3 regions of the Shewanella litorisediminis genome follow, and region 2 is predicted to be linked to each of the others. Evidence: predicted binding sites of a transcription regulator. Region 2 holds the regulator's gene; each other region holds the start of a gene.
The links. Region 2 encodes LexA, which represses DNA repair genes until DNA is damaged. Its sites were predicted from a motif close to TACTGTATNNNNATACAGTA; they were not measured.
Positions count from the first base shown of each region.

Region 1: the regulator LexA is predicted to act here: its motif matches at 1,585-1,604, upstream of JQC75_RS10995 (DNA topoisomerase III).
Region 3: the regulator LexA is predicted to act here: its motif matches at 1,419-1,438, upstream of recA (recombinase RecA).

Region 1 covers NZ_CP069213.1:2,514,091-2,517,374, forward strand. Annotated here, with positions in the region: gene JQC75_RS10995 (DNA topoisomerase III) at 1-1,562, opposite strand, end outside; gene purF (amidophosphoribosyltransferase) at 2,070-3,284, opposite strand, start outside.
Region 2 covers NZ_CP069213.1:4,034,989-4,038,272, reverse strand. Annotated here, with positions in the region: gene coxB (cytochrome c oxidase subunit II) at 1-941, opposite strand, end outside; gene JQC75_RS17915 (cell division inhibitor SulA) at 1,329-1,835, opposite strand; gene lexA (transcriptional repressor LexA) at 1,832-2,455, opposite strand; gene plsB (glycerol-3-phosphate 1-O-acyltransferase PlsB) at 2,607-3,284, shown strand, end outside.
Region 3 covers NZ_CP069213.1:1,142,577-1,145,860, reverse strand. Annotated here, with positions in the region: gene JQC75_RS05045 (regulatory protein RecX) at 1-244, opposite strand, end outside; gene recA (recombinase RecA) at 256-1,323, opposite strand; gene mutS (DNA mismatch repair protein MutS) at 1,611-3,284, shown strand, end outside.

The DNA of each region.
Region 1 (3,284 bases), 1.5 Mb from region 2:
GGTGAGCTTACATAACGGGCGATGCCTGTCATGGCACTGAGCAAGGTCGCATCGGTAAAATGTTTTGGGGGCTGGGTTTGTTTGGCCAGCAGCTCACCGTGGCAGCACTGGGCTATATCGCCCTTATTCAGGGCTGGCAAGGGCGTCTTTTGGCTGGTGTCTGTTTCTTCCGGATCTTTAGCTTCTTCCTGCGCACCGCTGCGCTGAAACAACACCCGCCAACCTGCAGCGCGTTCAACCGACGCCTTGGCGAGAAAACTTCCGCCCTCGATAGTGAGCTGAATCTCGGTATCCGACAGGAGACGATGGGGATAAAACTGCGCCAGATATTGCCGTGCAATATGCAAATAAAGCTGACGCTCCCGCTGATTCAGCTGCGACAGCGCCGCGCGTTTCCCCGTGGGCACTATGGCGTGGTGGGCGTCCACCTTGCTGTCATCCCAGGCCTTGGACACCAGCTGCGGATTGGGCGGTGGCACGCTGTCGAGCAGCTCAGGCGCATTTGCGCTGATGGCCGCTACCACATCAGGTACCAAAGAAAGTTGTTCTTTGGGCAGATGACGGCTGTCAGAGCGGGGATAGGTAATCAGCTTGTGGCGCTCATAAAGGCTCTGCGCCGTATCCAGCACCTCTTTCGCGCTCATGCCAAAGCGTTTGGCACAATCGATTTGCAGCGCCGACAGGCTGTAAAGCAAAGGTGGCGCCTGTTTCTTGTCTTTGTGGCTAACCTGATTCACCAGCGCAGGCTTACCGTCAATGCGGTTAACCACGGTTTCTGCAAGGCGGCGTGACAGCACCCGCCCTTCTTCATCCATGTAGGGCTGACAAGCCTCGCTGGGTTGCCACTTGGCACAGAAAGACTCGCCCTTGTCTGTGGTAATGTGAGCAAGCACCTCATAGTGGTCTTTGGGCTCAAAGTGCTCGATTTCCAGATCCCGGCGCACCACCAACCCCAACAATGGGGTTTGCACCCGCCCAACAGACAAGACACCGGCATAACCCACCTTTCGGCCCTGGAGCGTATAAGCTCGGGTCATATTCAGGCCATAGAGCCAATCGGCACGGCTGCGCGCCAGTGCCGAAGTGGCAAGCGGCACAAACTCTTTGTTGCTGCGAAGCTGCCCCAATGCGCGGCGCACCGCATCGGGGTTTAAATCCGAAATCAACAAGCGCTGGGTAGATGCCAGTTTGGATGCAGAAACCTTGGCATGGGAAATCACTTCATCTACCAGGAGCTGCCCTTCCCTATCCGGATCGCCTGCATGTACCAGGGAAGATGCCTGCTTGATCAGGCGTTTTACCACCGCCAATTGGGCTTTGGCTGAACTTCGCGGGGTGAGTTTCCACTCGTCGGGAATGATGGGTAAATGGGCAAGCTGCCACTGTTTATACTCGGGAGAATAAGCATCCGGCTCGGCCTGCTCAAGCAAATGGCCAATACACCAGGTCACACAATCGCCGTTACCCAGCTCAATATACCCATCACCCTTTTTATGGGGTTTGGGCAACACCTCAGCAATGGCGCGGCCGAGGCTGGGTTTTTCGGCAATATAGAGGATCATGGCGGGATATTCGGGCCTAAAACACTGGATGAATTTACAGTAAATGTAGCGAAAATCCCCGGCGGACGCAACGCGCAATCCCAGCGGGTTAAAGCCAGGGTCAGATTTAACCTGATCCAGTGTAAATTTTGTTGAGAATAGTTCTCATCAAAGCTCAAATAACCGATATCAACCGATACCGGACTCGCCTATGCAAAGCTCAGTCTCTGTTATTCGTCATCAATGGCTGCTGTATGCCGTGCTTTTGTTGCTCGCACTACTGCTGTGTCTTCCCCAAACAGGCTGGCCACTGATACTGCTGCCATTATGTTTTATCGTTGGACAATGTCTGCAGGCAAAGCCGCTTACCCATTTCGGCACTGGCGGCTTATTTGCGGTTTGGCTGATATGTTTTGCCAAATCCATGTGGGTTTGACTTACCGAATCCTTGAAAACAAAAACCAGCACCTGAGTGCTGGTTTTGATTAGCCGTGAAGTGTTATCAAACCCTCTTTATCCGTAAGAGGATTAGGGATGACACACGTTGTGCAGCTCAAGGTTAGTGCCCACGTCGCTGTTACGATTGGCCTTGGCATCATCGTTTCTCAGCTGGGTGAGGTGGTCGAGGTACGCCTGAGTCACATCGCCTGTGATGTAATCACCATCAAATACGGATGTTTCAAAGCGCTTGATCTCAGGGTTTTCCATACGCACGGCTTCAACCAGATCCGGCAGGTCCTGGAAGATAATACCGTCGGCACCAATCAGTTTGGCGATCTCATCCGCATCACGTCCGTGGGCAATGAGCTCATTGGAAGTGGGCATGTCGATGCCATACACGTTGGGGAAACGAATTTCAGGCGCTGCAGAGGCAAAATACACCTTCTTGGCACCGGCTTCGCGGGCCATCTCGATGATCTGCTCTGAGGTAGTACCACGCACGATAGAGTCGTCCACCAGGAGCACATTTTTGCCTTTAAACTCGGTGTTGATGGCATTGAGCTTACGGCGTACTGACTTCTTACGCTCCTGCTGACCGGGCATGATAAAGGTACGGCCAATGTAGCGGTTCTTTACAAAGCCCTGACGATAAGGCAAGTCCATCACACGGGCGATTTCCAGTGCGATATCACAGGAGGTCTCAGGAATGGGGATAACCACATCGATGTCGTTGTCGTACCATTCTTTCTTGATTTTCTCGCCCAGTTTGGCGCCCATGTTTACGCGGCTGGCGTAGACAGACACCTTGTCGATGGTGGAGTCTGGACGGGCAAAGTAAACAAACTCGAAAATACAGGGAGAGTACAGAGGCGCTTCGGCGCACTGACGGGTAAACAGCTGACCGTCGAGGGTGACGTATACGGCTTCGCCCGGTGCAACATCGCGGATCACTTCAAAACCCACGGCATCCAGGGCCACACTCTCTGAGGCCACCATGTACTCTGTGCCGGTGGCGGTCTCATTTTTACCGAGCACCAGCGGGCGAATGCCATTGGGGTCACGGAAAGCCACCAGACCTTCGCCAACAATCATGGCCACTACCGCATAAGCACCACGGGTTTGAGCGTGCACCTTGGCCACGGCATCAAACACCTGATCGGCGCTCAGATGGGCGCTCTGCACTTGCTGCAGCTCATCGGCGAGCAGGTTCAGCAACACTTCAGAATCCGACGTGGTGTTCACGTGTCGACGCTGCTGCTTGAGGCGAGCCGACAGATCCTGAGTGTTGGTCAGGTTGCCGTT
Region 2 (3,284 bases):
CCGATGGCGATGGCGCTGTCTTTAAGGCCGGGGAATACGCCGGGCAGACCCATACCATTGGGCTGGTGGCATGCGGCGCAGCTTGCCATGTACACCTTTTCACCCAGTGCCATCAGTTCTTCCATGGAAAGGGTTTGATTCAAAGCGGCGGCCGCCTCGGCTGCGGCGTTGCTTGCCAGCTGCTTTTGGTTTTCAACCCAGGCGTCAAACTCTGCTTCGGGCAATACCTCAACCACGATGGGCATAAAACCGTGGTCTTTACCGCACAGTTCGGCACATTGGCCGCGGTAAATCCCGGGTTTATCTACCCGTGTCCATGCTTCGTTGATAAAGCCCGGATTGGCATCTTTTTTAACAGCGAACGCAGGCACCCACCAGGAGTGAATGACATCGTCGGAAGTCATCAGGAAACGCACCTTGCGGTTGGTCGGCAGCACAAGGTGTTTGTCCACTTCCAATAAGTAATGCTCACCCTTGGCTTCAGCCCCTTCGATTTGGCTTCTGGGCGTAGCCAGGATGCTGTAAAAACCGAAATCGTGGTCGAAGTAATCGTAGTGCCACTTCCATTGGGAGCCGGTTACCTTGATGGTCAAGTCGGCATTGGACGGGTCTTCCATAGCGATGAGGGTTTTGGTTGCCGGAATAGCCATGGCAATCAGGATCAGGAAGGGCACCAGAGTCCAGGCGATTTCGACCTTGGTACTTTCGTGAAATTGGGCTGCGACGGCCCCTTTGGATTTGCGGTGGTTTATCATGGCGTAAATCATGGCGCCAAAAACCACAACACCTATGGCACAGCAGATGTACAGGATAGTCATGTGCAGGCCATAGACCCTGCCACTTATCTCAGTAACACCCTGTGTCATGTTGAGCGGCATGTCAGCCGCAAGGATGGGCGGGGCCATTAAAGCCACCGCGAAACAATACAACCATTGCTTCACAAGACATCTCCTCTGTCAATTGCATCAAGCAACTACAAAGAAGAGCCACACAGTAAGTCTCTGCTCTATGCAAACTCTTCGGTTCCCACAAAAAGCAACGATGACTTCAAAGTGCGTTGGCGGTTGGTATCTTATTTAATGAATTACAGCCTTGTTCACCACACTTGCACCTACAGCTGAATATATCGGTCAAAAACGCAATATCCATGGCGCAAGCCTCAGATACAGCGACGACATAATCGCCCGGATATAACAAACAAATCGTTGTTAACCTGAACTACATTACTTGCAGTTTAAATATTGATCAAGATCACTTTATTTTCTAATTGTCTGAAAAAATTATTGAAAAAAAGCCCCAGTAAGGGGCTTAAAGGGATGTAAAGCTGATCAGTGCAGGGAAGATGCACAGCGAAGGGGATGACTTAATTCGGGTCTAACAGCAAAGGGTCTGGATTGTAAGTGAGCATTTACATTTTCAAAAATTACGCCGAGTGCCACGGCATTTTTTGCTACCAATGCCAGTCTGCGTTTATCTCTGGGGTCAAGCTCGTTTGTCCAGCAAAGCACAGCGCTGGAGGTGCCGTTGGTCAGCGCTTTTTCCATCGCCCAAAGGGTTTCAACTTCGTCTTTGGCATGGACAAGCAGCACACGGTCCATGCGCACACCGGCCTGTGCCAGAGTGGCTTTAAGCCCGATGTTGGGTGGGCTGATAAGCACTATCCAACGGCCTTCCAGGCTTAAGCGTGCCAACTCGGGGGCAAGCTGCAGTATCTCTTGACGCCCCTGTGACTGGGTTGATTGGGTGATTACCTGAGATGTACTGCAAACGTCCTTGGCTGGTGCGTCTGTCCACAGACCAGGATGACGGGGTGCGTTACCAATCAGCTTGTTCATAGCCAATCTCCGTTGCGGATAACACCTACGGCCAAGCCTTCAATGGTGAGACTTTGGCTGGCAAGATCCACTCTGATAGGGGCAAATGCCTCGTTCTCTGCGTGGAGGAACACCACATTACCCTGCTTCTCGAAGCGTTTTACCGTGACATCGTCTTCCACGCGGGCAACCACGACCTGGCCGTTACGGGCCTGGTTCATCTTGTGTACTGCCAGCAAATCGCCGTCGAGAATACCAATGTCTTTCATACTGTCACCGCGAACCCGCAGCAGAAAATCGGCATGGGGTCGGAACATGGCAGGATCGACCTGATAATATTGCTCAACATGTTCCTGGGCCAGAATAGGTTCACCGGCCGCCACCTGACCAATCAGGGGTAAACCTGGGTCTGGCTGATCTTCCAGCTCATCACCCGCCAGCCTGATACCCCGCGAGGTGCCTGGCATAATCTCGATGCAGCCCTTTTTGGCCAAAGCTTTAAGGTGCTCCTCGGCGGCATTGGCACTTTTAAAACCGAGTCTGGATGCAATTTCTGCCCGGGTAGGGGGCATGCCGGTTTCGGCGATGTTGCGTTTGATTAGGTCCAGGATCTCGGCCTGGCGAGGCGTCAGCGGTCTCATGGTCATTCCTGTTTTTCTATACAGTTACTGTCAGTATATACAGTATTTTAATCAGCGCAAGTATTAACCATTTTTCAGATTATTGGCTAATGGCTGTGGCTGTCTGATATTCTATTGCGCTATTGATTGAAGCCAGGTTCCCAATATCAGCATGTCAGCACACGAGTCTTTTTGGTTTAAGTCTTTGCGTTGGATCCAAAAGCAGTTGGTACACACCATAGTGGTACCTCAGGATCCCTTCGCCGATTTGAATCTCGATCCCTCCCGCCCCTTGGTTTACGTGATGAAAACTGAGTCTGTGAGCGATATCGCTGCGCTTCACGAGGTGACCGGCAAGTTAGGGTTACCCAGCCCCTATCAGATGCTCGAGGTCGATGGGATCAAGACCCCTCGGGTTGTTTGCCTTGAAGGCAGAAAGCCGCTGTTTGGCAAGCGAGACAGCAACGAGCCTTTTTTGCAGACCTTTCAGCAATTGCTGGCCCTGCACCGTCAGCAGCAAGAACTCGACATACAGCTGGTACCCGTGAGTCTGTATTGGGGACGTACCCCGGGGAAAGAAGACGACACTATGCGTGCGGCAGTGCTTGAACGGGAAGATCCGACCTGGCTGCGTAAGTGTTTGATGATTTTATTCCTGGGGCGTCACAACTTTGTGCAGTTTTCCCGCGCCGTTTCACTTCGTCACATGGCCGATGAGCACGGCACCGATAAGCGTATTGCCCACAAGTTAGCCCGCGTCGCACGCGTCCATTTCCGCCGGCAGCGTAAAGTGATGACTGGGCCTGTGTTACCGAATCGTCAGGCCATGTTCCATGCGCTGCTGAAATCA
Region 3 (3,284 bases), 1.3 Mb from region 2:
TAACTTCTTTATCCAACCCCTTGGCTATCATGGCCTGGCGTGCTCTGGCGGCGCCGTGGCCTTTCAGTACCGATGAGCGAACAACAGATGCCCCATAGCGGCTATCGTTCAAATAACCTTTGGCTTCACACTCATCCAGTACTCGCTCAATTTCAAGGGCATCATGCCCCTTGGCGAGCAACTTAAGCTTAAGTTCGTTGCGGCTGTGATCACGCCTGGCGAGAGATGCCAAGGCGTGATTCATCAGTTCCTGGCTCAGAACACTTCTCCGGTTTCGAAATCAATGTTTTCATCGCCTTCTACTTGGTCGGCACTTGCTGATGATGAGCTGTGGGACAGCAGCATTTCACGCAATGTCTTTTCGATTTCTGCGGCAAGCTCTGTATTCTCGGTCAGGAATTTGGTGGCATTTGCACGGCCCTGTCCAATCTTGTCGCCCTTGTAGCTGTACCAGGCGCCTGACTTTTCAATCAGCTTGTGCAGCACGCCAAGGTCAACCAGCTCACCGGTGCGGTTAATGCCCTGACCATAGAGAATCTGGAAGTCTGCCTGACGGAAAGGTGCGGCAATCTTGTTTTTCACCACTTTCACACGGGTTTCGTTACCAACTACTTCGTCGCCCTCTTTGATGGCGCCGGTGCGGCGAATATCCAGACGTACAGAAGCATAAAACTTCAGCGCGTTACCACCTGTGGTGGTTTCAGGGTTGCCGAACATCACACCAATCTTCATACGGATTTGGTTGATGAAGATCAGCAGGGTGTTGGACTGCTTGAGGTTACCGGCAAGCTTACGCATGGCCTGGCTCATCATACGGGCCGCAAGACCTACGTGAGAATCACCGATTTCGCCTTCGATTTCGGCCTTGGGAACCAAGGCTGCGACTGAGTCGACGATAATTACGTCAACGGCGCCACTGCGGGTCAGCGCGTCACAGATTTCCAACGCCTGCTCACCGGTATCGGGCTGAGAACACAGCAAGTTATCAATATCTACACCCAGCTTACGGGCATATACAGGGTCGAGGGCATGTTCGGCATCGATAAAGGCGCACACTTTACCCTGGCGCTGAGCCGCAGCAATCACTTCGAGAGTCAGGGTGGTTTTACCTGATGATTCAGGACCATAGATTTCCACAATACGGCCCATTGGCAGGCCACCTGCGCCAAGAGCCACGTCCAGAGCCAGCGAGCCGGTGGAGATGGTTTCCACATCCATGGAGCGGTCTTCACCCAGCTTCATGATGGAGCCTTTGCCAAATTGCTTTTCGATTTGACCAAGGACGGCGGCCAGTGCTTTCTCTTTGTTTGGATCTATTTTCATTGTTCCCTCTCACACACAGCAAGCGCTGTGAAGACGCAACGGTTAATGCGGTTCAGGCAAAAGCCCTGTGTATTTGTACATATTGAAAGCTAGTATACTGTACAATCATACAGTATCAACCCCTGTATGAAATAATTTTCCAGCCACCATGAAATGCCCCCTTTCATCGCCTTGAATTGAAAAGGATCACTTTGTCAAAAAACTTGGTAGACTTGGCGCCCATAGGCTTTACCTCGGTTCTGCACAGGCTTTGACCTGACAATTCCCATCGCAATAACAGAGTGGCAATGAACAGCACAGACCTGCTTGATCTCGAAAAACACACCCCCATGATGCGTCAGTATCTGACCATGAAGGCAGCGCACCCGGATATGCTGCTGTTTTATCGCATGGGCGATTTTTATGAACTCTTTTACGATGACGCCAAGCGAGCCTCTGAGATGCTTGCCATCTCCCTGACAGCCCGGGGAAAGAGTGGTGGCGACCCTATTCCCATGGCGGGTATCCCCTATCACGCGGTGGAAGGTTACCTCGCCAAACTGGTGCAGTTGGGCCAATCAGTAGCCATTTGTGAGCAGATTGGCGACCCGGCTACTTCAAAGGGCCCGGTGGAGCGTAAAGTCGTTCGAGTGGTAACTCCAGGCACCCTTACCGATGAAGCCCTGCTGCAGGAGCGCCAGGATAACCTGCTTGCAGCCGTTTATCAGGGCAAAGTAGGTTATGGTTTTGCAACGCTCGATGTAGCGTCAGGTCGTTTTGTTATCGCCGAACTGCCAAGCCGCGAAGCCCTTGAAGCAGAACTGCAGCGCACCAGCCCTGCCGAGCTTTTATACAGCGAAGACTTTGGTGATATGGGACTGATTAACCATATCAAGGGTAAGCGCCGGCGCCCCGAATGGGAATTTGACTACGATACCTGTATCAAGCTTTTGCTTGAACAGTTTGGTACCCGCGATCTGCGTGGTTTTGGCATTGCCGATGCGCGTCTGTCACTGCAGGCAGCTGGCTGCCTGATGCAGTATGTGAAGGATACCCAGCGTACCGCCCTGCCCCATATCAATTCCATTGTTCGCTTTAATCAGGGCGACAGCATCATTCTGGATGCCGCCACCCGCCGCAACCTGGAGCTTACTGTCAGCCTGTCTGGTTCCCGCGAAAACACCCTGGCCAGCGTGCTCGATAATACCGTCACCGCCATGGGCAGCCGTATGCTGCAGCGGTGGATCCATCAACCACTGCGCTGTCACGATACCATTCGCGGTCGCCAGCATGCCGTACAGGAATTACTGGAAACCGGCCTCTACGAAGACCTTCGCACAGAACTTAAAGCCCTTGGCGATATCGAGCGTATCCTGGCGCGTCTTGCGCTTCGAAGCGCCCGCCCAAGAGACTTTGCCAGACTAAGAGATGCCCTCGGCATTTTGCCGCTTATCCGCGCACGTCTTCAGGGCTGTGAAGCACGCCATCTGAAGTCACTGAATATTCTCCTTGGGGACTTTCCGGACGAGCACGCGCTCTTAAGCCGCGCCATAGTGGATAATCCGCCGGTACTTATTCGTGATGGCGGCGTCATTCGCGAAGGCTATCACAATGAACTGGATGAATGGCGCAAGCTCAGCGATGGCGGCATCGACTATTTAGAGCAGATGGAGCAGCGCGAAAAAGAACGCACCGGCATCGCCACGCTCAAAGTCGGCTTTAACCGGGTGCATGGCTACTACATCGAAGTCAGCCGAGCCCAATCGGCCTTGGTGCCCATCGCCTATCAGCGCCGTCAGACCCTGAAAAACACTGAACGCTACATCACTCCGGAGCTGAAAGAGTACGAAGAGAAGGTTCTTTCGAGCCAGGGCAAGGCGCTGGCGCTGGAAAAGCAGCTGTGGGAAGAGCTGTTCGATTTGGTATTGCCCAAGCTTCAGGAATTGCAGGACTTTGCCCGCGCCGCTTCTGAGCTTGACGTG